DNA from 2 places in the Corynebacterium striatum genome. Region 2 is predicted to be linked to the other one. Evidence: predicted binding sites of a transcription regulator. Region 2 holds the regulator's gene; the other holds the start of a gene.
What was found. Region 2 encodes LexA, which represses DNA repair genes until DNA is damaged. Its sites were predicted from a motif close to CGAACANNTGTTCG; they were not measured.

Region 1 (14,668 bases), 1.4 Mb from region 2:
CAACGGCGCAGGCGGCGCTGACCAAGGCATGGATTGGATCGTCAGCACCGCTGGCCGCGACCTAGATCCGGAAAAGCCGGGCACTCAAGACATCGATGACTTCTACGGAGACCGCAATGTCAACGTCGTCATCCCGCAGGCCGGCGCATTCAGCTACTACACCGATTGGCTCGAGGAACCGGACGGCAAGTACGGGCTTAAGGGCCCACAGAAGTGGGAGACCTTCCTAACCAAGGAGCTGCCTGGCCCGCTGGAGGATCACATCAACGGCAACGGGCAGCGCGGCATCGCTGGCATGTCCATGTCCGCCACCTCTTCACTGCTGCTGGCTGAACACAACCCACGCTTCTACGACGCAGTCGGCTCCTACGCCGGCTGCGCCGCTACCTCGAGGCCGCTGCCGCACTTCTACCTCCAGCTAACCCTGGGCCGCGGCGGCGCTACCCCAGAGCAGATGTGGGGCGAAATGGGTGGCGAGTACAACCGTTATAACGACGGTCTCATCAACGCGACCAAGAACAACCTGGGTGACACCGACATCTACGTGTCCGCCGGCTCCGGCCTCGCGGGCGCAACCGATTTAGGTTCGACCAAGTCTTCTTCCACCCTCGTGTTTGAAGGTGGTGCCATCGAAGCCGCAATGAGCGCTTGTACCCATGACTTGCAGGCAAAACTCAACCACGAAGACGTGCCGGCTACATTCAACTTCCGCAACACCGGCACCCACTCCTGGCCGGGCTGGTTGGAAGACATCAACGCTTCCTGGAAGGTCTTCGGCACGGCATTCAACGCCCCAGAATCGGAGGCTCACGTCGCCGAGGCAAACAATGCTGATGAAGTACTTGCTAACGAAAAGCTTGACGACGCCGATATCCCTAATGTTGAGCAGCCTGCCCCCGCTGACTCCCTGCCGGTAGACCCAGCAGCGCCAGCACAGTAAGCTCTCCTTAAAACTCTCGACACGTTGGGAAAGAAGTTAATGAAGCGTATTAGCTCTATTATCGCCGCAGCCGCAATCGCTGCTGGCGCACTCGTTGTACCATCTGCTGGTGCTGCTACCGTTGCACCAGCAACCATTGCAGGTGACACCGCGCTGTCCACCATCACTGAGATCGACCCGAGCGCCGTTCCTGCCGATGTGGCAGGCACCAAGTGGTACAAGAAGTACAAGGATGACGGCCGCGTCGAGAAGCTGCTGGCCCATTCGCCTTCCATGGATCGCGATATCCCGCTGGCTGTCATCAAGGCTAATGCCGCTAACCGCCCAACCATCTACCTGCTCAACGGCGCTGGATCTGCAGAGCAGGATTCTGACTGGCTGAGCTTGTCCGACGCGGTTGACTTCTACCACGAGAAGAACGTCAATGTCGTCGTTCCGCAGGCTGGTGCTTTCTCCTACTTCACTGACTGGGAGCAGGAGCCAAACGGTAAATACCTGCAGGGCCCGCAGAAGTGGGAGACCTTCCTGACCAAGGAGCTGCCAGGACCAATCGAGCAGCGCCTCAGCGCTTCCGACAAGCGTGCAGTGGCTGGTATGTCGATGTCCGCTACTTCTTCCCTGCTGTTCGCAGAGCACAATCCAGGCTTCTACGACGCAGCCGGCTCCTACGCGGGCTGTGCCGCAACCTCCTCCCAGCTCCCTTATGAGTTCCTGCGCCTGACCGTCAACCGTGGCGGCGGCCAGCCGGAGCAAATGTGGGGCCCAATGGGCAGCGACTACAACCGCCACAATGACGCCCTTCTGAATTCCCACAAGCTGAAGGACACCGCTCTGTACGTCTCGTCTGCCTCCGGCCTGGCTGGCAAGACCGATATGCCTTCTTACTACACCGCACAGGGCATGAACCCGGCCGCCGCATTCGTCGGATCCGCACAGCTCCAGGTCGAGGGCGGCATCATCGAGGCTGCGGTTAACAGCTGCACCCACAACCTGAAGGCCAAGCTGGACCAGCAGAACATCCCGGCTACCTTCAACTTCCGCAATACCGGCACCCACTCTTGGCCGGGCTGGCGCGAGGACATCGAGAAGTCCTGGCCCGTATTTGCATCGGCTCTCGGCGTATAGGCCTATAAGGCCTCAACGCGAATAGGGTTTCATCCTTAAAGGGCGGTAGGATCGCAGCATTATGAAGCTGCTTTCCACCGCCCTTTCGCACGTCGCACCCACCGCCGGTCAACTATCTGAACAGCGCGATAGCTACACAGGTGTCGCGTTCAACTTAGGTTATGAGGTCACCCATTATGACCTGGACCTTACCTACCGCGTTGAGCCCAACCTTTTGCAAGGTGAAGCGGTGCTGCATATCCGGGTGCTAGAGGACGTCGACAAGCTCACGCTCGATCTCGGCGGCGCCATGGTAGCCCGCCGCATCACCGCCAAGGGCGCACCGCGGGTGGCGAAATTCCGCCAGTCCGTGGGCAAGCTGCGCCTGATTTTCGCGGATACCATCGCAGATGGAACCGAGTTTGAGCTACACATCCGCTACGGCGGCTCCCCACGCCCCATCCGCACCCCGTGGGGCGAACTCGGCTGGGAGGAAACCGAATCCGGCGCTCTAGTAGCTAGCCAGCCCAACGGCGCCCCGAGCTGGTTCCCATGCGACGATACCCCGAGCGAGAAGACCACCTTTGACATCAAGATCACCGCAGATAATCCGTTCCGCGTGATTTCGAATGGAAAGCTGGTTTCCCGCAGATCCGCCAGCGGTTCGATGACGCGCTGGCATTACCGCACCGAACACCCCACGGCTACTTACCTGGTTACGGTTCAGATAGGCGAGTTTAGCGAGGTCAGGCTTGGCGACTCGGTGCGCGCCTGGGTTCCGCCGGCGCTCAAAACGCCTGTCCAAGAGGTCTTTGCCCAGCAGCAGGAGATGTTGGACTTCTTCTCTTCCTGCTTCGGCGCCTATCCGTTTGACGAATATCAGGTTGTCATCACCGAGGACGAGCTGGAAATCCCGCTGGAAGCCCAGGGCCTTTCGATTTTCGGCTCCAACCATGTCTCGCCTACCTTCGAGCGTCTCATCGCTCACGAGCTTTCCCACCAGTGGTTTGGCAATGCGGTGGGCCTTAGCGAGTGGAAGGATATTTGGCTCAACGAGGGTTTTGCCTGCTACTGCGAGTGGTTGTGGATGGAGCACGCGCATGGCCGGGCGGTGCATGAATCTGCGCGTTCGCACTACAACGTGCTCGCTCGCAAGGCGCAGGATGTGTTGCTGGCAGATCCGGGCACTCAAGACATGTTCGATGATCGCGTGTACAAACGCGGCGCGCTCACGGTACATGCAGTACGCGTGCTGCTTGGCGACGCCGCCTTTTTCGACGCCGTTCGCTCCTACCTGGCAGAAGGCCGCCACGGCGTGGTTACGCCGGAAGACCTGCTTTCGAAGCTGCGCGAGCGCGCGGAAGATACGGCCGCGCTCGATGACCTGCTGGAGCAGTGGCTGGAACAAGAAAAATTGCCGCACTTCCCGGCTTAAGCACCACCCCCCAAAATTTCGAACTTATTTTCCAATTTACCCTTGACAGGTCGTTGTATGTGGATAAAATAGAACATGTAATCGAAACACCGAGGGGGATGGGGTGCCATGCAAGACAAACACGAAGCGATTATTTCCACAGTCAACGAAATTGCCACATCGCTAACAGACCTGCGGGAGCTTATGAAAGAACCCGCGGACCTATACTTCGGCCGTCTGCACCCTGCTTTCGAGCACCTCGAGAATGCAATGGGAAAGAAGACCACCATCGATGCCGCCTTTGCCTTCCTTGCTGCCCGAGATGACGCTGGCCGTACAGTCGGCTCCAGCAAGCCGGAAGATTATCTCACCGCACGTTTGGGCCTGACCTATCCGGAGGCACAGGCGCGCATAAAGACCGGGCAATCGCTCTTTGCCCCGCTTTCAGAGGAAGCGGCCGCAGATGCGCCAGCTTCTGCCCATACAAGCGCGACGGGCAGTGATAGCGAAACGGTAGAACAAAAGCGTGAGGACGCCACCCCGGAACGCGCCCGTCGGGAGCGGGAAGCCGCAGAAAAGCGCCGCCGGCAAATGCTTGAAGAAGAAGCCGCACACGCGCGCACTATCGCACTCATCGAACAGGAACTTGAGCACCTCACGGAGGGCGCGCTCCCTGGCCGGCAAGAGCTTAGCCAGCGCGCTTTGGAGAAGTCTCGGGAGATGTCACATACTGCGCTCCGAGCCTGGCTGCGCGAGGCCATTCGTGCAGCAAACAAATCAGTCTCCGATGCAGACGCAGTTATTAAAAAGCGTCGCTTGCGCATCTCCCAGCCAGATGCTGATGGTGGCGTCTTCATCAGTGGATACGTCGATGCCGCCACGGCAGCAATGCTAAAAGCCGCATTTGCCCCAGCTCGCCATCAGGGAGGGCCAAATCTTCCGGCAGAGGAAGATTCCCGCACATACTCCCAAAGAATGGCAGACCAGCTTTCTGCCATCGTCCACAGCTATCTCGAATCACATCAGCACGGCACTGGTGGTGTGGGTTCCTTGCTTATCACCACCACGCTGAACGAGTTGGAAGAGATGGATTCTTCCACCCGGTTCGCCACCAACACTGGCGTGGAGCTCTCCCCGCTGGACCTGCTACGTATTGGAGCGGCATCACACGATTTCATCTGTGTGGTTGATGATAAGAAATTCCCGCTGGAATTGGGCCGCTGCAAGCGCAGCGCAAGCCTTTATCAAAAGATAGCCTTGGCGGCCTCGGAGTTGGTATGCACCCATCCCGGCTGTGACCGCCCTTGGGTCGAATGCGATGTCCACCACCTCCATGCGTGGGCAGCAGGTGGAGCAACGGATCTCAAGAACTTGACGCTCCTCTGCAGAAGACATCATGCGGATAACAATGACCGACGTGACGGTTTCCGCAACATGGGGCATGCAGAGCGAGACCCAATAACTCGAAGAGTTGGTTATCGTCCGGCGGGGTCGGAAAGGATCCATTTCAACGACAGCCCAACTGCACATAAAGCCCCGGCCCACAAACTCAGCGCCTAATCGCAGGATACTTGTGCCCTGCGGGCGGATTGCGCTTGCGTTTTATCGCGAGGTGAAAATAGCGAAGGAAGGTAGCCTAAAATTGTTATCCATGCGCAGAATGCTAGTTACTGGCGGCGCCGGATTCATCGGCGCCAACTTCGTCCGCTTGGTCGCTGCCACGCGCCCAGAAGTCTCCATCACGGTGCTGGACAAACTCACCTACGCGGGTAACCGGGCGAACCTCGAGGGCGTAGAGTGCCGCTTGGTTGTCGGCGATATCGCCGATGCCGCGCTGGTGGATGAGCTGGTGGTGCAAAGCGACATCGTGGTGCACTTCGCAGCAGAGTCCCACAACGATAATTCGCTGCAGGATCCCTCCCCGTTCATCCAGACCAACGTCGTAGGTACTTTCACCTTATTGGAAGCCTGCCGCAAGCACGATGTGCGTTTCCACCACGTCTCTACCGACGAGGTCTTCGGTGACCTCGAAATCGGTGCCGCTACCAAGTTCACCGAAACCACCCCTTATGTGCCTTCCTCGCCGTACTCCGCGTCGAAAGCCAGCTCCGATCACCTGGTCCGCGCCTGGGCGCGCAGCTTTGGGTTGCGGGCAACCATCTCGAATTGCTCCAACAACTACGGCCCTTTCCAGCACGTAGAAAAGTTCATCCCGCGCCAAATCACCAACCTGTTAGACGGCCAGCCGGCCAAGCTATACGGAACGGGTGAGCAGGTCCGTGACTGGATTCACGTCGACGATCACAACAGCGCGGTCCTCGCCATCCTCGATCGCGGCGAAATCGGCGAGACCTACAACATCGGCGCTGACCAGAAAGACATCAACAACAAAGAGGTCATCGAGCTCATCTGCGAGATCATGGGCGCGACCAATGCTGCAGGCGGCGCGCTCTACGAGCACGTAGCTGACCGCCCCGGCCACGATCAGCGCTACGCCATGGACGCTTCCAAGCTGCGCCGCGAGCTGGGCTGGCAGCCGCACTACACTGACTTCCGCGAAGGGCTGGCACAGACCATCCAGTGGTACCGCGACAATGAGAAGTGGTGGCGCCCGGATAAAGGCGACGTCGAGAAGCATTACGCCCAACACGGCCACTAAACCGGCAGCGCAACCCCATTAAACGAAACCTAGACAGGAAGAAACGAGCACACGTGCAGGTAACCAAGACGGCCATCGAGGGCCTACTGTTCATCGAGCTTGACGTCCACGGAGACAATCGCGGCTGGTTCAAGGAGAACTGGCAGCGCGCAAAGATGGTTGAGGCCGGGCTGCCCGATTTCCAGCCGGTGCAAAACAACGTCTCTTTCAACGCCGCGGCGGGCGTGACCCGCGGTCTGCATGCCGAGCCCTGGGACAAACTGGTAAGCGTGGCCCACGGCAAGGTCTTCGGTGCGTGGTGCGATCTGCGCGAAGGCTCCGAAACCTACGGTGAGCTGGTCACCCATGAAGTAAGCCCCGATACCGCCGTCTTCGTCCCGTGGGGCGTGGCCAACGGCTTCCAGGCACTTGAGGAAACCGCGTATTCCTACTTGGTCAACGATCATTGGTCACCTGACGCGGAGTACACCTTCGTCAACCTCGACATGGTGGACTGGCCGCTCGATCCCACCGAAATCTCCGACAAAGACCGCGCGCACCCGCAGCTAGCGGACGTCACGCCCATGGCGCCGCGCAAGGTGCTGGTCACCGGCACCAACGGCCAGCTGGGCCGCGCGCTGCGCAAGGTGCTACCGAACGCGGAGTTCTGCACGCGCGAGGAATTCGACATCACCAATCCGCCGCAGCGTCCTTGGCGCCGCTACAGCTCCATCATCAACTGCGCCGCCTACAACGACGTCAACGGCGCAGAAAGCGACCGCGCCCGCGCCTGGGAAGTCAACGCGCTGGCACCTGCCAAGCTGGCGCGCATCGCCGCCGATAACAACTTGACGCTTGTGCACGTCTCCAGCGACTACATCTTCGACGGCGAAACCGAATTACACACCGAGGAAGAAAGCCCTAGCCCGCTGAGCCTGTATGGGGCGTCGAAGGCGGCGGGTGAGGCGTCGGCAAGCGTGGCACCTAAGCACTATGTGGTGCGCACCTCGTGGGTCTTTGGCGAGGGCAACAACTTCATCAAAACCATGGCTCAGCTGGCAAATAAGGGCATCGAGCCGAAGGTCATCAATGACCAGCGCGGCCGGCCTACCTTTGCAGAGGACCTGGCCAAGGGCATCGCGCACCTGCTGGAAACCCAGGCGCCTTATGGCATCTACAACCTCTCCTCCGGGGGCGATACCGTGGGCCGCGATGAACTCGCCATGGCCACGTTCATCGGCATGGGGCACGACCCCGCCGAGGTCCACTCGGTCAGCACCGCGGAGTACGGCGTCGAGCCTGCCCGCCGGCCCAGCGAATCTACGCTGGATCTTTCCAAGATTGAAGCCACCGGCTTTAGCCCGATGAATTGGCGCGCCGCGCTAGCGCTCTACCTTGCGCTTTATCCTTTGGATTAGGCTTTCAAGCATGAAAGGCATCATCCTCGCGGGCGGTTCAGGCTCACGCCTCTACCCCATCACCAAGGGCATCTCGAAGCAGCTCATGCCGATCTATGACAAACCCATGGTCTATTACCCGCTCAGCACCCTGATTCAGGCGGGCATTCGGGAGATCCTCATCATCACTACCCCCGAGGATTCGGCGTCTTTTGAGCGCCTGCTTGGCGACGGCTCCCAACTAGGCCTCATGCTTTCCTACGCGGTGCAGCCACGTCCAGAGGGCCTGGCGCAGGCCTTCCTCATTGCGGAGGATTTCATCGGCGATGACTCCGTAGCCTTGGTGTTGGGCGATAACATCTTCGAAGGCCACGGCTTTGCCACCGCCTTGGGCCAGTGCCGCGACCCAGAAGGCGGAATCATCTTCGCCTACGAGGTCTCCGATCCGCAGCGCTATGGCGTGGTGGAATTCGACGCGGCAGGCAACGCGCTGTCCATCGAAGAAAAACCAGCCCAACCCAAGTCCAATCATGCCGTGGTTGGTTTGTATTTCTACGATAACTCAGTAATCGACATTGCCAAGGGCATCCGCCCGAGCGCCCGCGGCGAGCTGGAAATCACCGCCGTCAACGAGGAGTACCTGCGCCGCGGCAAGCTACGGGTGCAGCGCATGCAGCGCGGCGACGTGTGGCTCGATACCGGAACGGTGGACTCGATGAGCGAGGCCTCCGCCTACGTCGAGGTGATGCAAAAGCGCACCGGCACCGTCATCGGCTCGCCGGAGGTGGCGGCCTACCGGGAAGGTTTCATCTCCCGTCCGGCCTTGGCCGCGCTGGCAGAGCCGCTCATGAAGTCCGGCTACGGCTCCTACCTGCTGGCCTCGGCGCGCGAGGATTAATCAGGCGGTTTTAATAGTCAGCCGGGTTTAGTAGCCGCGGGCGACGTATTCGTCGATGCGCGCGGCCTCTGCGCCCACGGTGGTCTCATCGCCGTGGCCCGGCAGCACGCGGGTCTCGGCGGGCAGGTTGAAGACCACATTGCGCAGGGATTCGATGATGACGTCAAAGTCGGAGTACTTGCGGCCGGTGGCACCAGGGCCGCCGTTGAAGAGCGTATCGCCGGAAAGCAGCACGCCCTCGCTCGGCAGGTGAAGCACCACGCAGCCCGGCGAGTGGCCCGGCGTATGAAAGACGGTGATGTCTTCGCCGCTGACCTGGAACTGCTGGTTATCCTCCAGCGGGTGGAACGCGGCGCCGCCGTTGGATTCTTCCCACAGCATCTGGTCATCTGGGTGGAGGTAGACCTCGGCGCCAAAGCGCTCGGCGGCCGCCGGCGCCAAGTCGCAGTGATCGTTGTGCGCGTGGGTGAGCAGGATGCCCTTGACCGGGCGATCGCCCACGAGCTCGGCCACCGCATCCAAGTCGTGGGAAGGGTCCACGACGTACACACCCGAAGCATCGCCTACGACGTAGACGTTATTGTCCACGTCCCACTCTCCGCCGTCTAGGCGGAACTTGCCTTTGGTTACGGCCTTGTCGATCTGCATTAGCTTTAGTTCTCCTAATCTATGCGAATTCAACGACGGAGCGCAGCACCTTGCCGGACTTCATGGTGGCGAAGGAATCTTCGACCTCGTCCAAGGAGATGCGCTCGGATACGAACTTATCCAGCGGGAACTGGCCGTTGCGGTGCAATGCCACATATGCAGGGAAGTCGCGCTCTGGCAAACAGTCGCCGTACCACGCCGGCTTGATGGAACCGCCGCGGCCGTAGAGGTCGATGGCTGGGATATCGACGTGGTCGGTGAGGTTAGGCACGCCCACCATCACCATGCGGCCGGCATGGTCGCGGGAGTAGAAGGCCTGGCGCCAAGTCGGCTGGATGCCCACGGCGTCGATGGAAACGTCGGTGCCGAAGCCGCCGGTTAGCTGGCGTACGGCCTCGATGACCTCATCCTCACTCATGTCCTTGGAGTTGACGACATCGGTGGCGCCGAATTCACGCGCGGTCTCGAGCTTTGCCTCGTCGATGTCGACGGCGATGATCTTGGCCGCGCCCGCCAGCTTCGCGCCGGCGATGGCTGCGGTGCCGACGCCGCCGCAACCAAAGACGGACACGGACTCGCCGAGCTGGATTTCCGCGGTGTTGACGGCCGCACCCAAGCCAGCCATGATGCCACAGCCCAAAAGTCCCGCCGCCGCCGGATCCTCCTCCGGATCCACCTTGGTGCACTGACCTTCGTGAACGAGGGTCTTCTCCGCGAAGGAGCCGATGCCCAGGGCCGGGGTCAGCTCGGCGCCTGCGTCCTTATCATCTTCGGCCAGGTACATCTTGGCGGAGGCGTTGTGGGTATTAAAGCAGTACTTTGGCTCGCCCTTCTTGCAGGCGCGGCACTCGCCACAGACTGCGCGCCAGTTAAGAATGACGAAGTCGCCCTCGGCAACGTGGGTAACGGCGGAGCCTACGCGCTCGACGACGCCCGCGGCCTCATGGCCAAGCAGAAATGGGAAGGCGTCCTCGATATCGCCGTCGCGATAAGCCAGGTCCGTGTGGCAGACTCCGCAGGCCTGCACCTTGACGATGACGTCGTTTGCGCCTGGCTCAGGGATCACGATGTTGACGGTCTCGACCGGTGCTCCCTTGGAGCGGGCAATTACGGCTTTAACAGTGTTGTTGCTCATGCGGCCCCAGCGTACACAAATTTCCAGCAAGGCCGAACTAATGAAAATCCATTTCAGCAGATATGCGAAAGCGTGCGCGGGTTACCCCAGCGCACGCCGAAAATTAGAAATTAAGAGCCAGCAATAACGTTTGCCGCATGCTCGTGGCCGCGCGCATTTACGTGAAGCGGCAGGTTGCCGTCGCCAGCAGTGAAGTCAACCAGGCCAGCCCACATGCGGCGATCTGCGGTGGCACACATGCCTTTATCGCGGGTGCTCGGCTTCAAATCGAGGAACTCGGTCCCGGTACGAGCGGCCAAGTCCACCTGCATCCATTGGGAAGCATTCTCCCAAGCCTGCACATTCGGCAAGAAGGTGTGATCGAGCGGTGCTGGACCCACGTGCAGCAGGCAGTAGCTACCAGCAGAGCCGATAGTGGGATACCCGACGATCTGAATGCGTGCATTTGGCGCCGCAGCACGGATGCGGCCGATGAGCGGAGCGTTCGCATCCACGAAGCGGCGGCGCAGCTCGCCCTCGCTCATGCCTGGGTTGTTATACGTGTCATTAAAGCCCGTGGTGTAGAGAACGCGGCGGGTATTTGGGCTCAACGCGCCGGTCTGGATCGCGCGATCAACCTGGGCGAACATCTGCGGGCCGCGCGAGAAGGAAACAGCGCCGGAGCAAGAAAAGTCCGCGACCGGCAGGCCCAGCTTCGCGCCAGTGCGGCGGGCATAGTTATTAGACTGCGGACAATTCACGCCGCCAGCACTCTGGGAGCTCAGGCGCGCGGTGAGATAAGCACCCGCGTCTGGGTCGGCCAACACGGAATCACCAAAAGCCACCAGATTTACATCGGCTGCCACCGCTTGAGGTGCCGTGCCCAGGCCTACCGCGATGCAGGTCGCAGCAAAAGCTGCCATTACCTTCTTTTTCAGGTTCATGGATTTCCTCTCAAATTTTGCTGCCCATCATTTTAGCCCAACCTGGACGGTCCGTTCAGAATCAATATATGTTCTATGACAAAAATATACTATAGTCCACAGGGGCAACTTCTGTAACATTAGTAACAATCTTCCGAGCCGTGCAACAGCCTGTGCAGCCCACACGATTAACAAGCCGGTAGCCTAACTGTCGCGCTAGCTTTCTCTTATTGACGTAGGACTTTTACTCAACATGCCTTTTAATTTCTCTGATTTAACCTTCCACACCGCTGCCCTGAGCCGCTTTATCCCGCAGCTTTTTAAGTCCGGCATCATCACCCACCGTGATGGCATTACCCCGCTACTCAAGGCCGGCCCCATCTTAAGCCGCTACCGCTTTACCACTGCCCGCGAGCTCGAGCAGGGCTATATCACCTGCCCAGAGCGCCTCGCGCTAATCGACGACGACGGCACCCTTACCTACCGCCAACTGCGCGACAACGCACAGACCCTGGCCAAGCACCTACGCAGCCTCGATCTGCCAGAAATCCGCCTCGGCGTGATGGCCCGCAACGGCCGCGGCATCATCACCCCATTAGGTGCCAAGGGATACGCGGGCGCGCATATCTTCCTGCTCAACGTCGGTTCTTCCCCAGAGCAGCTCGCAGGCTGCATCGAGGAAAACAACATCAACGTGCTCGTCATCGACGACGAATTCATCGACCGCCTCGATCCCGCCTATCACGAGAGGATCGCCGTTATTATCGGGCACGACTCGGGCGCGGAACATTTCGGGCTGCCGACGCTAGACGGCATCGTCAAGCACGCCGAAGCAGTGCGCGACATCCGCTTGCCAAAGTATCCGAAGCACGGGCACATCGTGCTGATGTCTTCTGGCACCACCGGCATCCCCAAGGGCATCATGCGCCCGGAGCCGACGCTGCCGGTCGTGCTGGCATCCATCGTGGAAAACATCCCCTGGCGTGCCAACCAGAAGGTGCAGATGACCGCATCCATCTTCCACACGTGGGGCTGGGCCTGCCTCAATATCGCGCTGGGACTGCGCAATACCATCGTGACCCGTCGCGTCTTCGACCCGGCGGCCGCGCTCGATGACATCCAGCGCTACCAGCTCGATGGTCTGCTTTCCTCCCCCGTCTTCTTCCGCCAGATGGTTGAGGTTGACCCGGATTCGGCGTATGACACCTCTTCGCTGAAGTTCATTGCCTCCGCCGGGCATGCGCTGACCCCGGAGATCGTGAAGGAAACCCACGAGCGCTTCGGCCCGATTCTCTGCAACGTCTATGGCTCCACGGAGCTGGCGCTGGCGTCGACGGCCAGCATGGAAGAGGTGGCTAAAGACCCGACCATCGGCGGCAAGATTGCCTCCGGCACTAAGCTGCGCATCCTCGATGAGGAGGGCAATGAGGTTCCGCGCGGCGAGGTCGGCGAGATCTACCTGACCAATTCCACCGCGCTCATTGGCTATACCAATCCGAAGATCCCACTCCACAAGGTCGATGGCCTCATTTCCATCGGGGACTTGGGCTATATCGACCCCGAGGGCTACCTGCATGTGGTGGGCCGCGCCGATGACATGATCATCGTCGGCGGCGAGAACGTGCACCCGCAGTCGGTGACGGAGGTGCTCGAGGCCATGCCGGGCATCGCGGAGGTGCATGCCGGTGGCGTGGAGGATGAAACCACCTTCCAGCGCATCGCCGTGTGGGCGGTGACCACGCGGGACGCCCTAGGCAACGCCGTGACTGCCGACGCCATCCGTGCCTGGGTCCGCGAGAACCTGGCGGACCACTCCGTGCCGCGCGATGTCCACTTCCTGGACAAACTCCCGCGCAATGCCACGGGCAAGGTGGTGCCGCGCCTGCTGCACGGCACCGACTAACCCACGCCTATTCCTCTCAAGACGTAGAACCCTCCGAGCCAAAACTGCCCGAGTTGCCAAAACCTTCGCTCCTAACCGCAGGGAACAACGTTGTTTTTGGCAACTCGGGCAGTTTTTGTGTCTGGGATTTAATCCAGCCGGCTAGCTGCTGCGCTTGACGGTTGCTGCGACTTCGCCTGGCAGGGCATGGCCCTCGCGAGCGATGTCGACTCCGGCGACCTGCTTGGCCGTCGGGCACACCACCGGGGTGATGAGGTTGACGCCGCGCTCGCGCAGCTTCTGCGCCTCCACCGCGATGATCGGTGTGCCGGCGGTGACTGTATCGCCCTTCTTGGCCAGGGCCGTGAAACCTTCGCCCTTGAGCTCCACCGTGTCGATGCCGATGTGAATGAGCAGGTCCAGCCCATCCGCGGTCTTCATGCCGAAGGCGTGGCGCGTCTTGAAGACCATGGTGATGGTGCCGTCGACCGGGGCGCAGACGTCGAAGGCATCGACGGCATCGGGCATCACAGCGAAGCCTTCGCCCACCATGCCCTGTGCAAAGGACGCATCCGGGACCTGGGAGAGCGCGACGACGTCACCGGCGAACGGGGCACGCACGTCCACGTCAACGGCATCACCGCTGGTGCTCTGAGCGGAAGCGGCGCTGGCTCCAGCGCCTGCGGCGCTCGCAGCACCCGCCGTGGCGAGGACCGGAGAACCGTGGCGCAGCTGGTGGCTGACCTCGTCATACATGAATTGCACGGCCGGGCCTACGATGACCTGGACGCTCTTCTCCGAGGGGTGGATGACGCCGGAGACGGCGGCGCGTTTGATCACGGAGTCGTCGACAAGCCCGCGCTCCTTCACGCCCACGCGCAGGCGCGTGGTGCAGTAGTCCAGTGAGTCAATGTTGTCCTTGCCGCCGAGGCCCTCGATGATGCGCGCGGCATCACGAGCAGTCTTGTCATCGCCGGTAGCGGAATCCTCCATGGGGTCTGCTACCGCATCGTCCTCACCGCGGCCCGGGGTCTTGAGGTTGAGCCAGCCGATAAGGAAGTAGAAGATGACGAAGTACAGGGCGAAGAAGCCCACACCCATGACCAGCAGCATGTACCACTTGTTGGCCAGCGGGTTCTGCGAGGAGAGCAACATGTCCACGAAACCGGCCGAGAAACCGAAGCCGGCGGTCCACTCCATAGTGGAAGCGATGAAGACGGACAGGCCCATAAGCAACGCGTGCACCACGTAGAGCAGCGGGGCGACGAACATGAAGGAGAACTCTAGCGGCTCGGTCACGCCGGTGAAGAAGGAGGCCAAAGCACCTGCGGCCATCAGGGAACCAACGACCTTGCGCTTGCTCTTATCCGCTCGCAGGTACATGGCAAGTGCCGCGCCCGGCAGGCCGAACATCATGACCGGGAAGAAGCCCGCCTGGTAGCGGCCGACGACGCCCTCGACCGTGCACTGGCCGTTGGCCCAGATGCCCGGGCAATCGGCGGCGGAGGTGGCGGCCGCGGCTGCCTCGATGGTCTTCTGGCCGGCCTGGAAGTTGCCGATGTCATTGATGCCGATGACATCGAACCAGAAGACGGAGTTCAGCGCGTGGTGCAGGCCGGTCGGGATGAGCAGACGGTTGGCCACACCGTAGATGCCGGCGCCCGCCGCGCCCAGGCCCTGGATGGAGGTACCGAAGTTAAAGAGCGCGTT
Region 2 (14,668 bases):
CACCGGCGTTGTCGCTGGTGTCGCATACGCCGAGGCTGTGTGGGTTCGCCCGCGCCCAGAACTGCCCACTGCTGGTGAGCTTATCGATGAGGAGAAGCGCGACGGAGAGTACGACCGCTTCCTCGAAGCTGTCGACGTAGTTGCAAGTCGTCTGGAGCAGCGTGCAGCAGGGGCTGAGGGGCAGGCCGCTGAAGTGCTGGGAGCTACTGCAGGCATGGTTAAGGACCGTGGCTGGCACAAGGCAGTACGTAAGAGCATCCGCAGTGGCCGTCCAGCAGAGTATGCAACTGCCAGTGCGACCGAAAAGTTTGTCACCCTGTTTGAAGCCGCCGGTGGCGTGATGGCTGAGCGCACCACTGACTTGAAGGACGTCCGCGATCGCGTTATCGCACAGCTGCGTGGCGAGCAGGAGCCTGGTCTGCCGATGGTCAGCGGCGAAGCAGTCCTGTTGGCCGATGATTTGGCGCCGGCAGACACCGCAACGCTCGATACTGCACACATCAAGGCTCTCGTTACTGAGCTCGGTGGCCCAACTAGCCACACCGCGATCATCGCTCGTCAGCTGGACATTCCTTGCATCGTGGCGGTGGGCGCGGATCTGCGCAACATCGAGTCCGGCACCCTGCTCTTTGTTGATGGGTCCGTCGGCACCGTCAGCCTTGGCGCTAACCGTGCAGAATCCCTGAAGGCTGTGGAGGAGTACCGCGAAAAGGCTGCTCGCGTTGCTCAGTGGCGTGGCCCGGCCCAGACCAAGGATGGTCACCGTGTGCAGCTGCTGGCTAACGTTGCTGACGGCAACGCAGCTCGTATTGCGTCCGATTCTCAGGCAGAAGGTATTGGCCTCTACCGCACAGAGCTGTCCTTCCTTTCAGCTAGTGAAGAGCCAACCGTGGACGAGCAGGCACGTATCTATGCCAAGGTCTTCAACGCTTTTCCCGAGTCGAAGGTCGTTGTTCGCACCCTCGACGCTGGTTCCGATAAGCCAATTTCCTACGCAACTTTGTCTTCGGAAGAAAACCCAGCACTGGGTGTTCGCGGCCTGCGTATTGCGCGAGACAATGAGTCTTTGCTGACTCGCCAGCTGGATGCAATCGCACAGGCTGCAGCTGACCGTGGCGACGATGTCCCAACGTGGGTCATGGCTCCAATGGTGGCAACCGCAGTTGAGGCAAAGTGGTTTGCGGGTCTGTGCCGCGAACGCGGCCTGACTGCTGGCGCCATGATTGAGGTCCCTGCAGCTGCGCTTATGGCTGACACCATCATGCCGCACCTCGACTTCGTCTCCATCGGTACAAATGACCTCACCCAGTACACGATGGCGGCGGACCGTCTCTCCCCACAGTTGGCCTACCTGACAGATCCGTGGCAGCCGGCTGTTCTGCGACTCATCCAGCACACCTGCGTGGTTGGCAGCGACAACAACGTGCCGGTCGGCGTCTGTGGCGAGGCTGCAGCTGATCCGCTGCTTGCTTGCGTACTCACCGGCTTGGGCGTCAACTCGCTTTCCGCTGCATCGACTGCTGTTGCAGGCGTTGGCGCTCAGATTTCCGAGCTGACCCTCGAGCAGTGCCAGAAGCTGGCTGAAGCTGCAATTAACGCTGAAGGTCCGTCTGAGGCTCGCACCGCAGCCCTGGATCTGTTGGAAGAGTTCAAGGCTTAAGAGTCTGAGATACGAGGAAGCCCCCAACGGTTTTGGGGGCTTCGATTCGTTTTAGATTCTGCCCTGTCCTCCTGCTGACAAACTCAGCTGAGGATCAAACTCAGCTGAGAATGGAGTAATTAAGCAGGAAGCTACTTCTCGGCTGCGACGACGACTTCGATCTCTTGTTCACGCAGTGCTTCGACGAAGCTTTCAGGGGCAGCGGCGTCGGTGACCACAACATCAATGTCGGCGATGGATGCGAAGCTAACTAGGTAATCATTCCCGAGCTTGGAAGAGTCGCAGAGAACTACAACCTTGTGGGCGTTGGTCACGAAGGCGGTCTTGATGGCGGCCTCTTGGGAATCGGCTGTGGACAGTCCATGATCTAATGTAAGGGCGTTGGTGCCGATGAAGGCAACGTCCGCGCGCATGAGCGCCATGGTTCGCAGTGCGGTATCACCCACTACTGCCTGGGTGATAGCGCGCACGGTACCGCCAAGAAGCTGCACATCGGGGACGCCGTTGCTAGCCAAAGACAAAGCGATGGGCAAGCTATTGGACACAATAGAGAACTGACCCGCCGCATTCTGTTGCCCGATCAGATCGGCAAGAGCATTGGTGGTCGTACCCGCGTCAAGGAAGATGCTGCCACCGGCTTCAGGCAAGAATTGCATCGCGGCGCGCGCAATGGCGATTTTTGCGCCCGTGGCTGAACGCTGGCGCGTGTCCAAGGTGAACTCAGCGGTTTGGAAAGACTGGGACGCCACTGCGCCGCCATGCACACGATGAACCACGCCCTCTCTATCCAAGACGGCGAGATCTCGTCTGATGGTTTCGGCGGTGACATCGAACCGCTCGGAAAGCTCAGTTACATTAACGCGTCCCTCAACAGCAGTGAGGGATGCGATCTGGCGGCGACGCTCCTCTGCGTACATAGAGTCCTCCAACAATATGCCCGTAACGGGGTGGGGCATTGGGTATTCCGTTCCGCCCTCGGGGTTGGGGGCGGTACTTTCGCAGTAATAGAACTGACTTAACCCTAGTTTTCCAGAAAACCCTACGAATCGGAATAAACCAAAGGTGTACACATATAAGAAAAAGTGCAGGCAGTGAAATTTAAAGTCACTGCCTGCACTTTTGGAATGTGTGATTTTGGGCGCTAAAACCCGAGAAGTGGAATTCTGTCCCTTAAGGGGGTGGAATTAGAGGGTAATGCCCGCTAGAAAAGATGTTACATCGCCTGCTAAAGCTTGCGGAAGACGGAAACAACCTTGCCCATGATCTCCGCATCGTCACCCTTGATTGGGGAGTAGGCGTCATTGTGTGGCAGGAGCCAGATGCCCGAGGAATCGCGGTGGAATTCCTTGACAGTTGCCTCGTCGCCGTCCAGCAGCGCTGCTACGAATTCGCCCTCTTCAGCGACATTCTGGGAGCGGATAATGACCCAGTCTCCATTGAGGATACCGGCATCACGCATGGAGTCCCCGACAACCTGCAGCATATATAGCTCACCGGTTCCCACTACGTCGTTTGGCATCGGGAAATAAGTGTCAATATTTTCTTCAGCCGTGATGGGGGAGCCCGCAGCGATACGGCCAACAACTGGAATGTAAGCAACCTCAGAAGCCTCTTCAGGCGTCATCGATGAACCAGGTTCTGGTTTATCTGCCTTGGCTCCTGTCTTGCGGCCCGGCTTCTTGGTGTCTTCCTCATTATTGAGGTGTCGGACGTCTACGGCTCGTGGCTTGTTAGGGTCGCGACGCAGAAAGCCCTTCTCCTCGAGTTGCTTGAGCTGGTAGGCCACGGAGGAGGTGGATTGCAGTCCGGCGGCGTCGCCGATTTCACGGATGCTAGGCGGGTAGCCGCGCAGCATCACAGCGTCGTGGATGACGTCCAGGATGCGGCGCTGGCGCGCAGAGAGTGAATTGATGTCCGGCTTCCCAGAATTCTTGGCGGGTTTGCGTGGCATCGGGTCTCCTTGGGTGGGATAGATATGGCGTCGAATCTGCTTGGGTGGGTTGGTTAGCTACTATCTGTTCGAATTTTCGAAAAGCTTCTCTTCATTTCTATCACGTTGCGGGCAAATGTTCGAGAATTTTCGCTTCGATATGGACAAACTTTCGAAAAGCTGTTATAAATCGAACATAGCAACTAATTCGAACGAATTGGCGATGGGAATTTTCGAACGTGTCGTAGCGTTTGAATAGGCTGTAGCCACAAACTAATCGTCAAAGAAAAACGCTTAAGGAAACATCATGGCAATCGTACTCAACTCCAACAACAAGCAGGTTAACTACTTCAAGTCATCCCGTGCGTACCGCGCCAGCGTTGTGCCAGCGGCGTCTGTTTGGGATGCTGATGTATCTGCACGCTACGGCGCTATACGGAGTCCACATGTGCGTGATGTTCGAACACTCAGTGTGGATAATCGAACATACAGCGGTGTTCCTCAGTGTCGTCCACGCACCGATCATGCTGGTCAGCGCGAGGTGGCAAATTCGCGTGAAAACTCGAATCGCGGAAATTATCTTCTTGGTGCGGTGTTCGGCGTGGCAGTGTTCATCGGAACTGTGTTTGGTGGTCTCACGGCTGATGGGGGCGCTGCGCCGCAGGGAACTCAGCAGGTTGTGCAAGCCAGCGTGAACAACTAGCCATCCGCGCAAAGCCTTTGCTGGGCCTAGGTGTCGGGCCCAGCAGATGAGCATAAATGGCATCGTGCGGGAATCGGGCAGTACACTAAATGCGGTCTCAACGCCCGCCTCTCACATGTGAGTGGCGGATGACGTGGAAGAGGAAGGAACTGCACGGTGTATTGCCCGTTTTGCCATAATGAACAGTCACGAGTCATTGACTCCCGTGTGGTTGATGCAGGAACAGCAATCCGGCGCCGCCGTGAATGTGCCTCATGCAAAGGCCGCTTTACCACAGTCGAGAAAGCTGTCTTGTTAGTCGTCAAGCGAAATGGCTTGGCTGAGCCTTTCAGCAGGGACAAGCTGATTCGCGGTGTGCGTCGCGCATGCCAAGGCCGTGACGTAACGGATGACGCGCTGAAGAAGCTTGCCCAAGAAGTAGAGGAGACCGTGCGTAGCCACGGTTCCTCCCAGGTCAATGCCAATGACATCGGTCTTGCGATTCTCGAGCCACTACGTGACTTGGATGAGGTTGCGTACCTGCGTTTCGCATCGGTCTACAAATCCTTCGAGAGCGCGGACGACTTTGAATCAGAGATCCGACTCATGCGTCGCCGCGACCGCGATAGCTTTTAAGCCATTGGCTATGTGACTTAGCGCAGCTTGTCTACTGCCTTTTGGATACGGCGCAGCGACACTGGGTGCGCCGTGCCGAGGCGTTGCGCGAAGAGCGAAACCCGCAGCTCTTCCATCATCCAATAGATGTCCTTGACCTCCCGCGTCTTTGCGCGCCCGGCTGGGAGAGTCCGCAAGCGGTTGGCCAGATAGGCCTTGGCCTCCTCGACCTCTGCTTGACGGTCAGCGTCCTTGTCCGGGTCGAGGGACATCTCCTCCAAACGGATTCGGATCGCCTGCATGTAGCGGGGAAGATGGCGCAGGTGCGTCATGCCATGGATGGTGATGGCGTTCTTCGGCAGCAAGAACTCCATCTGTGCCTTCATGTCGTCAATGGCAGGGCCATCCCAGTGCGCGAGTTCAGCGCGCAGGTTTGAGTACTCCGCAAGTCCCGGTGCAATTGCCACCACCGACTGCCGAACCCGGCCGGCAACCTGCGGCTTGATGGCGTCGAGAAGCGTGCGGAATCCCTCCGGGGAACGCTGCGGGCCGCCTTCCTCAAGCATGAGATCGCGGATCGCCGCCACTCGAGCATCGTTGACCAATCCTTCAGCGCTACCGTGTGGATAGGCGTCCACCGCTACGCGCTGCTGCAAGGGCAGCCCCTTAACCATCTGCTGGTGGTTGACCGAAATCTCCCGCATTAGCAACGTCAACGTCGTAGTTATCATCGCCGCATCTGCCGCAGCCTTAGTCGGGTGAACCTTCAAAGAGACACCCTCAGCAGAAGTCACGAGTGCCGGATATGCGGTGACTTCGTGGCCATCAACCACGGTCGTTACTTCCTCATCAATGGTGCCCAACGTATCCGTGGTCCATTCCTTCACTGCCTTCGACTCCGACTTTCGTCCCACGCGGGAGACCGAGGACTTGATGTGCCCGGCCTGGCGGCGGACCAATGCGGCTAGGTCCCTGTCAGAATCAATGATCTTGCCGCGCTTATCCACGGCAGCGTAGTTCATCCGCAGGTGTGCCGGCAGGGCGGAAGTCTTGAAATCTGTGGAGTCGATGCCCTGGCCACCGAGCTCACGGAGGACGTCGGCAAGCTGCTGCGTAATCGATCCCTCATATGGAATAAGCCGCGGCAGCGCTCGCTCCGCGAACTCAGGCGCCGGGACCACCGTGCGGCGAATCGCCTTTGGCAAGGAACGGATAAGTTCCGTCACCAGCTCAAGGCGCAGGCCCGGAACCAGCCAATCGAAGCCTTCAGTATCCAGACCCGCAAGCAGCGGTACTGGGACCATCAGCGTCACGCCGTCGAGTGGGTCACCTGGCTCAAACTTGTAGGTCAAGTCGTAATCTATAGAGCCTTTCAGCCAGCGATCCGGGAATGCCTCCTCGGTGACATCATGGGTGTCCTCAATGAGCTTGTCTGGATCGAAGTCCAGCAGATCCGGAGTCTGGTGCTGCTGTTTCTTCCACCAAGAGTCAAAATGACGTCCGGTAGTAACCTTTGCTGGAATGCGTTGGTCATAGAAGTCGAAGAGAGTATCCTCGTCCACCACGAGTCCGCGACGTCGTGCTTTGTCCTCATACTGTGCTGCTTCCTCAAGCTTTTTCACATTGTCGTGGAAGAAGTGGTGATGAGTGTTCCACTCGCCTTCAATGAGAGCGTTGCGGATAAACATATCGTGTGCTGCTACGGGGTCGACGCGATGATAGGGCACCGTGCGGTCGGTGACGATGGGCACGCCATAGAGCGTCGAACGCTGCGTTGCTACAGCGGCCGCGCGCTTGCGTGACCACGTCGGATCCGAATAGTTGTGCTTGAGCAGGTTGGCGCCGAGCTTTTCCACCCAGGCAGGGTCGATCGCGGCGACGTCGCGTGCCCACAGGCGGGAGGTCTCCACGAGTTCTGCCGCCATGAGAAACTCCGGGGGCTTCTTGGCCAGTGCAGAACCTGGAAACACAAGGAAGCGGGTGTTGCGGGCGCCATGGAATTCCTTGGAGTTGCCATCGCGGGCACCAATGTTGGACAAGAGCCCGGACAGCAGCGACATATGAATGTCATCGGGCCGGCGTTCGGTGGCCTCCTCATGGTTCCACCCGAGCTGCTTGGCGACGTCGCGTAATTGGCGCACCAAGTCAAACCACTCGCGGATACGCATGTAGTGGAGGAAGTCCTTCTTCATGCGCTTGCGGAAGGCATTGCCGCTCAGCTCATTGCGGGCATCCTGCACGAAGTCCCAGAGATTAAGCATGGCCAAGAAGTCTGAAGACTTGTCTTTAAAGCGCGCATGCGCTTGATCTGCTTGGGCCTGGAACTCGAGCGGGCGTTCGCGGACGTCTTGAATTGTCATGGCGGCAACGATGACAATGATGTCCTCGAGGCAGCCGGAGCGGTGTGCCTCGACGAGCATACGTGCCATGCGCGGGTCGACTGGTATTCGCGAGAGGACACGGCCGACGTCAGTCAGTACCGGAAGCCCGTCCTTTTCTTCTTGCGGGCTCAGAGCGCCAAGCTCGTGGAGGAGCAAGAGGCCATCGCGCACGGCCTTTTGCTCTGGCGACTGGACGAATGGAAACTCCGAGATGTCTCCCAAGCGCAAGGAGATCATCTGCAAGATGACGCTGGCGAGGTTGGTGCGCAGGATTTCTGGATCGGTGAACTCAGGGCGGGAGAGGAAGTCCTGCTCGGAGTACAAGCGAATCGCGATGCCGTCCGCAACACGGCCACAGCGTCCTGAGCGCTGGTTGGCGCTTGCCTGTGAAATCGGTTCGATGGGCAGACGCTGGACTTTGGTGCGGGTGGAGTAGCGAGAAATGCGTGCCGTACCTGTGTCAACGACATAGCGAATTCCGGGAACGGTCAGAGAGGTCTCGGCAATGTTGGTGGACAGGACGATGCGGCGGCCACGGTGCCCAGAGAACACGCGGTGCTGCTCTTCGTTGGAAAGGCGTCCAAACAGGGGAGTGACCTCAACGCCGCTCCACTTGCGGGCCTCGATTGCCTCCATGGCGTCGCGAATGTCACGCTCGCCGGGGAAGAAGCAGAGAATATCTCCCTCTCCTTCGGCCATGAGCTCTTCGATTGCCTCGCAGAGTCCGTCGATAGGGTCTTGATCGACGACTTTGCCCCCGGCCTCGAACTCGAGCGGCCGGTAGCGAATTTCTACCGGATAGGTGCGACCGGATACTTCAATAATCGGCGCTGGGTTGCCTTCGGCATCTGCGAAGTGGGTGGCGAAGCGCTCTGGGTCGATGGTTGCAGAGGTGATGATGACCTTGAGATCGGGGCGCTTCGGCAATAGGCGTTTGAGATAGCCCAGAAGGAAGTCGATGTTGAGGGAACGCTCGTGGGCCTCGTCGATGATGATGGTGTCGTAGGCATTGAGGAAGCGGTCACGTTGCATCTCTGCCAGCAAGATACCGTCCGTCATCAGCTTGATCGCGGTCGTATTTGAAACCCGGTCGTCGAAGCGGATGGCATAGCCTACGGATTCGCCGATCGTCTGGTCCAGCTCATCTGCGATGCGCTCTGCCACGGTACGGGCCGCAAGACGGCGGGGCTGGGTATGCCCAATGAGCCCGCGACGCCCCCGGCCTAGGTCAAGACAGATCTTTGGAATCTGTGTTGTCTTGCCAGAACCAGTCTCACCCGCGATGATGACCACTTGGTTATCGCGGATTGCGTCGGCAATATCGTCTTTGCGTGCCGAAACCGGCAGTGCCTCGGGGTAGGAAATGGCGGGGACGGCGGCGTCGATTAGCGCGACGCGTTCGCGGGCTTGTTGGATATCGTCCCCGATTGCGGTGAGTGCTTGGGGGGAGCGTGCCTTGCGCAGGCGGCGTCGGAAAGCGCGTGCGTCCTTTAAAGTAACCTCATCGAGAGCTGCAAAAAGCTCATCGCGGGTCGGGGATGAGGATTGTGAAAGATTAGTCATAGCTGGTGGGAAATTCTACCCGTCCAGCGTGAGGCATGAAAACGTTGATAAGCTAATGCTGATTGTTACGAAAGTTTAGTCAAGTGATTTTGATTAACCGGAATCAAGGAGGAAGCCACAGTGTCCAACCCATTCGGTGCAGATGGTTCGAGCGGTGACGATAAGTTCAACAACCCCACCCGGAATAACGACTTGCCTCGCTACGAACCTACTAATCACCCAGAAGACCGCCCCGATTATGGGCTGCCTTCCTACGGTAGCTACGGCGCGCAATCTTCCGAGTCTGGTTATGCAGGCACAGTAAACGGCAATGCTTATGGCTCGTATGGCCCCTATGGTGCAGGAAATCTTTCGGGACGCAACCATGCCGCACCTGCCTACACCGGCCCCGTCTCCGCAACAAAAGCCATCGGCTGGGGATTCCGTGCAACCTTTGCCAATTGGCAACTATGGATTCTTGGTGCCTTTGCGGTAATTGCTGTCACCCTGGTGCTGTCCTTAATCGGTGGAGTAATCACCGGTGGATTGTCTGGCGGTTCTGAGGAAGCAACTGTAGCTGCGGGCCTGTCCAGTATGGCCGTGAACATTTTGTCAACTCTGTTCAGCCTCATCGTTAGCCTGGTAGTGATGCGATTGGCGTTCTACCAGATTGACGATCCCGCTACGTCGTGGGGATACGTGGGTAAAAACGTGCGCTGGGTGCAGCCGTTTGTGGTTGGCTTGGTGGTCAACATTGTTATTGGCGGCCTGATGCTCATTGGTTTGCTTATCTTTGGCGGTGCAACCTTCGTTGCACTGTTCAACGGCGATATCGAATCAGATGCTGACGCCATGAAGGCTGTGTCTACGATCCTGGGATTCGTGGCTGTAGCCATGTTGATTAGCTGGTTGATTCAGCCGTTGTACGTTCTTATGCAGTGGTTTGCCGCTGACGGTGAGTCTATTGGTGATGCTTTCAAGAAGGGCTTTGCGGCCGGCAAGGCTAACTACGGTCAGCTGCTTCTGTTCAGCTTCTTGATGCTTCTCTTGGCTTTGACGCTGGGATTGGGCATGCTGGTCATTATGCCGGTAAGCATGCTGGCCCAAGCGCACATCATGCGCCAGTGCGCGAACCGTTATGCGCCCGAAAGCGCCTAAGCATATTCGCTAATCGCTTCTCCCAGAAGTCAGAACAAACTCCCCGGTTGCACGTTCTTTGATGAACCGTGCAGCCGGGGATTTGCGATCGCCTGGCCTCTACTTAGCTGGGGTTTCGACGGACCGGGAGCGTTTCAGAGCATCTTCGAAAGCTTTGGTGACTAGGTTTCCGAACTCGCGGAACTCGTCAGCGCGTGCGGCAGAGTTGCGGAATACGAGACCAACGTTGCGTTCTGCAGTGACCGAAGAATCGAAGTGTGCGACCTTGAGGCGAGGGTTGATGCACTCTGTGGCAATAGCAGACTCTGGGACGAGTGTGGCGCCTAGGCCACCCATGACCAGTTGTAGGATCGTGGTCAATGAAGAAGCTCGAGTGACCGAATTGGTAGCTTCTGACGGGTTGACGCGAGCTTTCCGGCACAGGTCGAGGACTTGGTCACGCAGACAGTGGCCGTCATCGAGGAGGAGCAGGTTGAGATGGTCAAGATCGCTCAGCTTGAGATCGTCACGGCCAGCCAGTGGGTGCTCGGGATCGGTAACGACAACGAAGTTCTCGGAATACAAGGAAACATCAACCATGCCGGCAGCTTCGGAAGGCAGCGCAATGATGGCTAGATCAAGCTGTCCATCGCGTAGTTTTTCTAGAAGGTGTTCCGTCTGTTCCTCCACGAATCGGGGCTCCAAGTCCGGATATATTTCCAAAATCTCGCCCAAAAGCGCGGGGAGAATATATGGCGCAATCGTGGGGATAACGCCAATGGTGAGGGGGCCGGTTAACGTACCGTGTGCGCCCCGTGCATGGGCGAGAAAAGCGTCAGCGGCTTCCAAGGTTGCCTTAGCGTAGGGGAGAAGCTTTTCTCCCGTGACAGTGACGATGACTTTGCGCGTGGAGCGCTCAATGAGCTGCACTCCTAGGCCTTGTTCGAGTGCTACTAATGCTTGGGAAAGGGAAGGCTGAGAGATTTCAAGCTTGGTTGCGGCGGTGCCAAAGTGCTTGTTTTCTGCAATGGTGACGAAGGTACGCAGCTGGGCGAGTGTAGGGCGATACTCTTTATTGTGCATGCCTATAACTCTAACATTTATAAATAGGATTTCCTATTGACACCGGAAGAATTAATTGGCATACTTGACGGTGTTGGGCAAAAGCCCTGGCAGTGGGATAAAATCCACTACTTTTATTGACGTATTAGCACTTCACCTATAAGGAGATGTCAGTTTCCATGCCTATCTTGACTGTTGGCGAGAAGTTCCCAGAGTTCGACCTCACTGCACTTAAGGGCGGTGACCTCCACGACGTCAACGCAAACCAGCCGGAGGATTACTTCGAGCAGGTTTCCCTCGATAAGTACCAGGGCAAGTGGAAGGTCGTGTTCTTCTACCCGAAGGACTTCACCTTCGTTTGCCCAACCGAGATCGCAGCCTTCGGCAAGCTGGATGAAGAGTTCCAGGATCGCGACACTCAGATTCTCGGTGGCTCCACCGACAACGAGTTCGCTCACTTCAACTGGCGTGCAACTCACCCAGAGCTGAAGGAAATTCCTTTCCCGATGTTCTCTGACATTCGCCACGACCTGATCCGCGCCCTCGGCGTTGAGAATGCTGCTGGCGTTGCAGACCGTGCAACCTTCATCATCGACCCGGACGGCATCATCCAGTTCGTTTCCGTTACTCCGGACGCTGTTGGCCGTAACGTTGACGAGGTTCTCCGCGTCCTCGACGCACTGCAGTCCGAAGAAGTTTGCGCCTGCAACTGGGAGGCAAACGATCCGACCAAGAACATCAACAAGCTCGACGTCGTTCAGTCTGCTCTCTAAGGGTGACTAAACCGCGCGTGCTAGGCCACGCGTGGTAATCACGCGGGATGATAAAGCCCCCTCGGGCAACCGAAGGGGCTTTCCTTTGAACTTCTTCTGAAAATCACTTATTAAAAACGCTAAGGAGCACAAGATATGTCTATCGATAACCTGAAGTCTTCCCTTCCGGAGTACGCAAAGGACCAGAAGCTGAACCTGGGCACCCTGGCTCGTTCCACCGAGCTGAACGAGGAGCAGCTGTGGGGCTCCATGTTGGCTGCTGCTGCCGCAACCCGCAACGACACCGTTCTTTCCGAGATCATCGAGGAAGCAAAGGAGCACCTGTCTGAGGCTGCTGTTGAGGCTGCTCTCGGTGCCGCAACCGTCATGGCTATGAACAACGTTGCATACCGCGCTAAGGGCTGGCTCGGCGATGACTTCGCTCAGGTTAAGTTCGGTCTGCGTATGAACATCATCTCCAAGCCAGGCGTAGAGAAGGCCAACTTCGAGCTGTGGAACACCGTTGTCTCCGCAATCAACGGCTGCGAGCACTGCCTCGTTGCACACTCCAAGACCCTGGCTGAAGAGGGCCTGACCAAGGAGCAGGTCTGGGAGGGCATCAAGATTGCTGGTGTTATCCAGGCAGTTGCTCAGACCGTTCAGGTCGAGGCTGCTCGCTAGTCTAGGACTGGTTTAAAGCCTCGCTAAGAGATTTATGACCCGCACAATCGTGCGGGTCATTTTCCGTCTGGGCACAAGTGCTGTTTCTAGCTTTGCCTGGGGTGCCTGATACTTCGGCGGACTGGTCGTCAGAATAAATAGCAGGGGTGGGGTGGAATGTCGTTATCGTTCGATAATTAAGCTAGACAGTCGCACTTCGCCGGCCTCATCAGAAGCATCGAGGTCAACCACGGCGACGAACTGGTAACCATGGTCGCCTTCCGGATCTTTGATGATCTGCCGGACCTGCCACAAGCGGGTGTCCTGGCCCGAAAGACGGAAGAACTCAGGGCCACGTGCAGCGGGGCCAGAATCGATGTCGTCGTATTCGTCGAAGTAGTCATCGAGCGCCGCACCGAAATCGGGGATTTCCTCAAGGTAATCCAATAGCTCTGCAAGGCGTTCTTCTTTCTCTAACGCAAATAGCTGTACCAAACGGAACATGTAGTTGCGCACCATAATGCTAAACGCACGCCGGTTGGAGGTCAGCGCGGTTGGGTCCTCCACACCAAAGGCAAGCTCGCGCTCCAGATCTTCCTGCGAGATAGGGGAATCCTCGCCGGCCATCTCAGCCCACTCGTCCACGAGGGAGGAATCCACCTGCCGGATGAGCTCCCCGAGCCAGACCACGACGTCGGAAAGCTCCTCAGTGAAGTAATCATCCGGAACGGACTGCTTCAAGGTGCGCCACGCATCGGTCAGATAGCGCAGAATCACTCCCTCCGAGCGCGCCAAACCGTAGGTCGCCACCAAGTCAGAGAAGGTCATGGCGTTTTCGAGCATGTCACGAACTACAGACTTCGGACGCAACTCGAATTCCTTGACCCAGGCGTTCGTCTCCGCGAAGGTGTCATAGGCCTGTTCTAACAGCTCCTCAAGCGGCTTGGGCCACGTGATCTCCTCAACGATTGCCATGCGCTCGGTGTAATCCACGCCATCTGCCTTGAGCGCCGCAATCTCCTCGCCGCGGCGCTGCTTCTGTTGCGCGATGAGGACCTGGCGCGGATCATCCAGAATCGCCTCGTACACCGAAATCACGTCAAGGGTATACGTGTCCGATTCCGGATCAAGCAGACTCAGCGCGGCCAGCGCAAATGGCCCCAAAGGCTGGTTTAGCGCGAAGTCTCGCGGTAGCTCGCGGACCAAGTGATAGGGACGCCCGTAGATGTCGAGCCCCTTCGTGGACTTTTGCACCACACCTGAGTTCAACAGCCCGCGGAAGAGATCCAGAGCCGTCAAAATATCCTGGTTCTGCTTCGTGCGGGTGTCGTGGTTGGTGCGCAGAAGGTGCTTCATGTGCTCGTAGCCATTGCCGTGACGGGCCAGGACATTCAGCAACATCGAGTTGGATACGCGGAACTGCGAGGTGAGTTGTTCGGGTTCAGCCTCTGTAAGACGCGCAAAGGTCTTTTCCGACCACGTCACGTCACCCTCACGCGCCGACTTTTTCTTCAGCTTCTTTAGGCGCGCTGGGTCATTGCTGAGCCGGCGGCGGGCCTTGGCATTCTCGATCTCGTGCTCGGGGGCCTCGACGATGACCGTGCCTTCGGTGTCGTAACCCGCACGCCCCGCGCGGCCCGCGATCTGGTGGAACTCGCGGGATTTAAGGATGCGCTGGCGCTGACCGTCATACTTGGCCAAGCCGGTCATGAGCACGGTGCGAATAGGGACGTTGATGCCCACGCCCAAAGTATCAGTACCGCAGATAATCTTCAGCAAGCCCTTCTGCGCTAAACGCTCGACCAAACGGCGGTACTTGGGAAGCATGCCTGCGTGGTGAACACCAATGCCACGGCGCAGGAGCTTGGAGAGGTCGCGGCCGAAGGTCGTCGTAAAGCGGAAGCTCGAAAGTTCCGCGGCAATCGCCTCCTTTTCCTCAGGTGTGATGATTCCAGAAAGGGAGGTCAGCGCCTGGGCGCGCTCCGACGCCTCGCGTTGGGAAAAGTGCACTACGTACACCGGAGCTTTCCCAGACTTTAGAATCTCTTCAATCGTCTCGTGAACGGCAGTGAATACGTAGGAAAAATCTAGGGGTACAGGGCGGGTGCTGCCGGCCACGAGGGTGGTTTCGCGCCCAGTGCGCTCGGTGAGGTCTTTTTCGAGCCAGCTGGTATCTCCCAACGTGGCGGACATCAGCAGGAACTGCGCCTTGGGCAGCTCGAGCAACGGGACCTGCCAGGCCCAACC

Region 1: I6I72_RS05625 (HNH endonuclease signature motif containing protein) is a predicted target of LexA. The motif match lies at 3,550-3,563, and genes of this name have one in related genera.

The regions. Positions count from the first base shown of each region.
Region 1 is NZ_CP068158.1:1,198,165-1,212,832, forward strand. Features, by position in the region: gene I6I72_RS05610 (alpha/beta hydrolase) at 1-940, shown strand, start outside; gene I6I72_RS05615 (alpha/beta hydrolase) at 980-2,065, shown strand; gene I6I72_RS05620 (M1 family metallopeptidase) at 2,127-3,479, shown strand; gene I6I72_RS05625 (HNH endonuclease signature motif containing protein) at 3,588-5,018, shown strand; gene rfbB (dTDP-glucose 4,6-dehydratase) at 5,119-6,117, shown strand; gene rfbD (dTDP-4-dehydrorhamnose reductase) at 6,171-7,514, shown strand; gene rfbA (glucose-1-phosphate thymidylyltransferase RfbA) at 7,525-8,391, shown strand; gene I6I72_RS05645 (MBL fold metallo-hydrolase) at 8,419-9,039, opposite strand; gene I6I72_RS05650 (S-(hydroxymethyl)mycothiol dehydrogenase) at 9,059-10,174, opposite strand; gene I6I72_RS05655 (GDSL-type esterase/lipase family protein) at 10,285-11,097, opposite strand; gene I6I72_RS05660 (AMP-binding protein) at 11,330-12,979, shown strand; gene nagE (N-acetylglucosamine-specific PTS transporter subunit IIBC) at 13,121-14,668, opposite strand, start outside.
Region 2 is NZ_CP068158.1:2,692,031-2,706,698, forward strand. Features, by position in the region: gene ptsP (phosphoenolpyruvate--protein phosphotransferase) at 1-1,660, shown strand, start outside; gene I6I72_RS12580 (DeoR/GlpR family DNA-binding transcription regulator) at 1,792-2,577, opposite strand; gene lexA (transcriptional repressor LexA) at 2,886-3,611, opposite strand; gene I6I72_RS12590 (hypothetical protein) at 3,898-4,293, shown strand; gene nrdR (transcriptional regulator NrdR) at 4,450-4,908, shown strand; gene hrpA (ATP-dependent RNA helicase HrpA) at 4,926-8,831, opposite strand; gene I6I72_RS12605 (hypothetical protein) at 8,952-9,968, shown strand; gene I6I72_RS12610 (hydrogen peroxide-inducible genes activator) at 10,068-11,030, opposite strand; gene I6I72_RS12615 (peroxiredoxin) at 11,189-11,782, shown strand; gene I6I72_RS12620 (carboxymuconolactone decarboxylase family protein) at 11,918-12,442, shown strand; gene I6I72_RS12625 (DEAD/DEAH box helicase) at 12,605-14,668, opposite strand, start outside.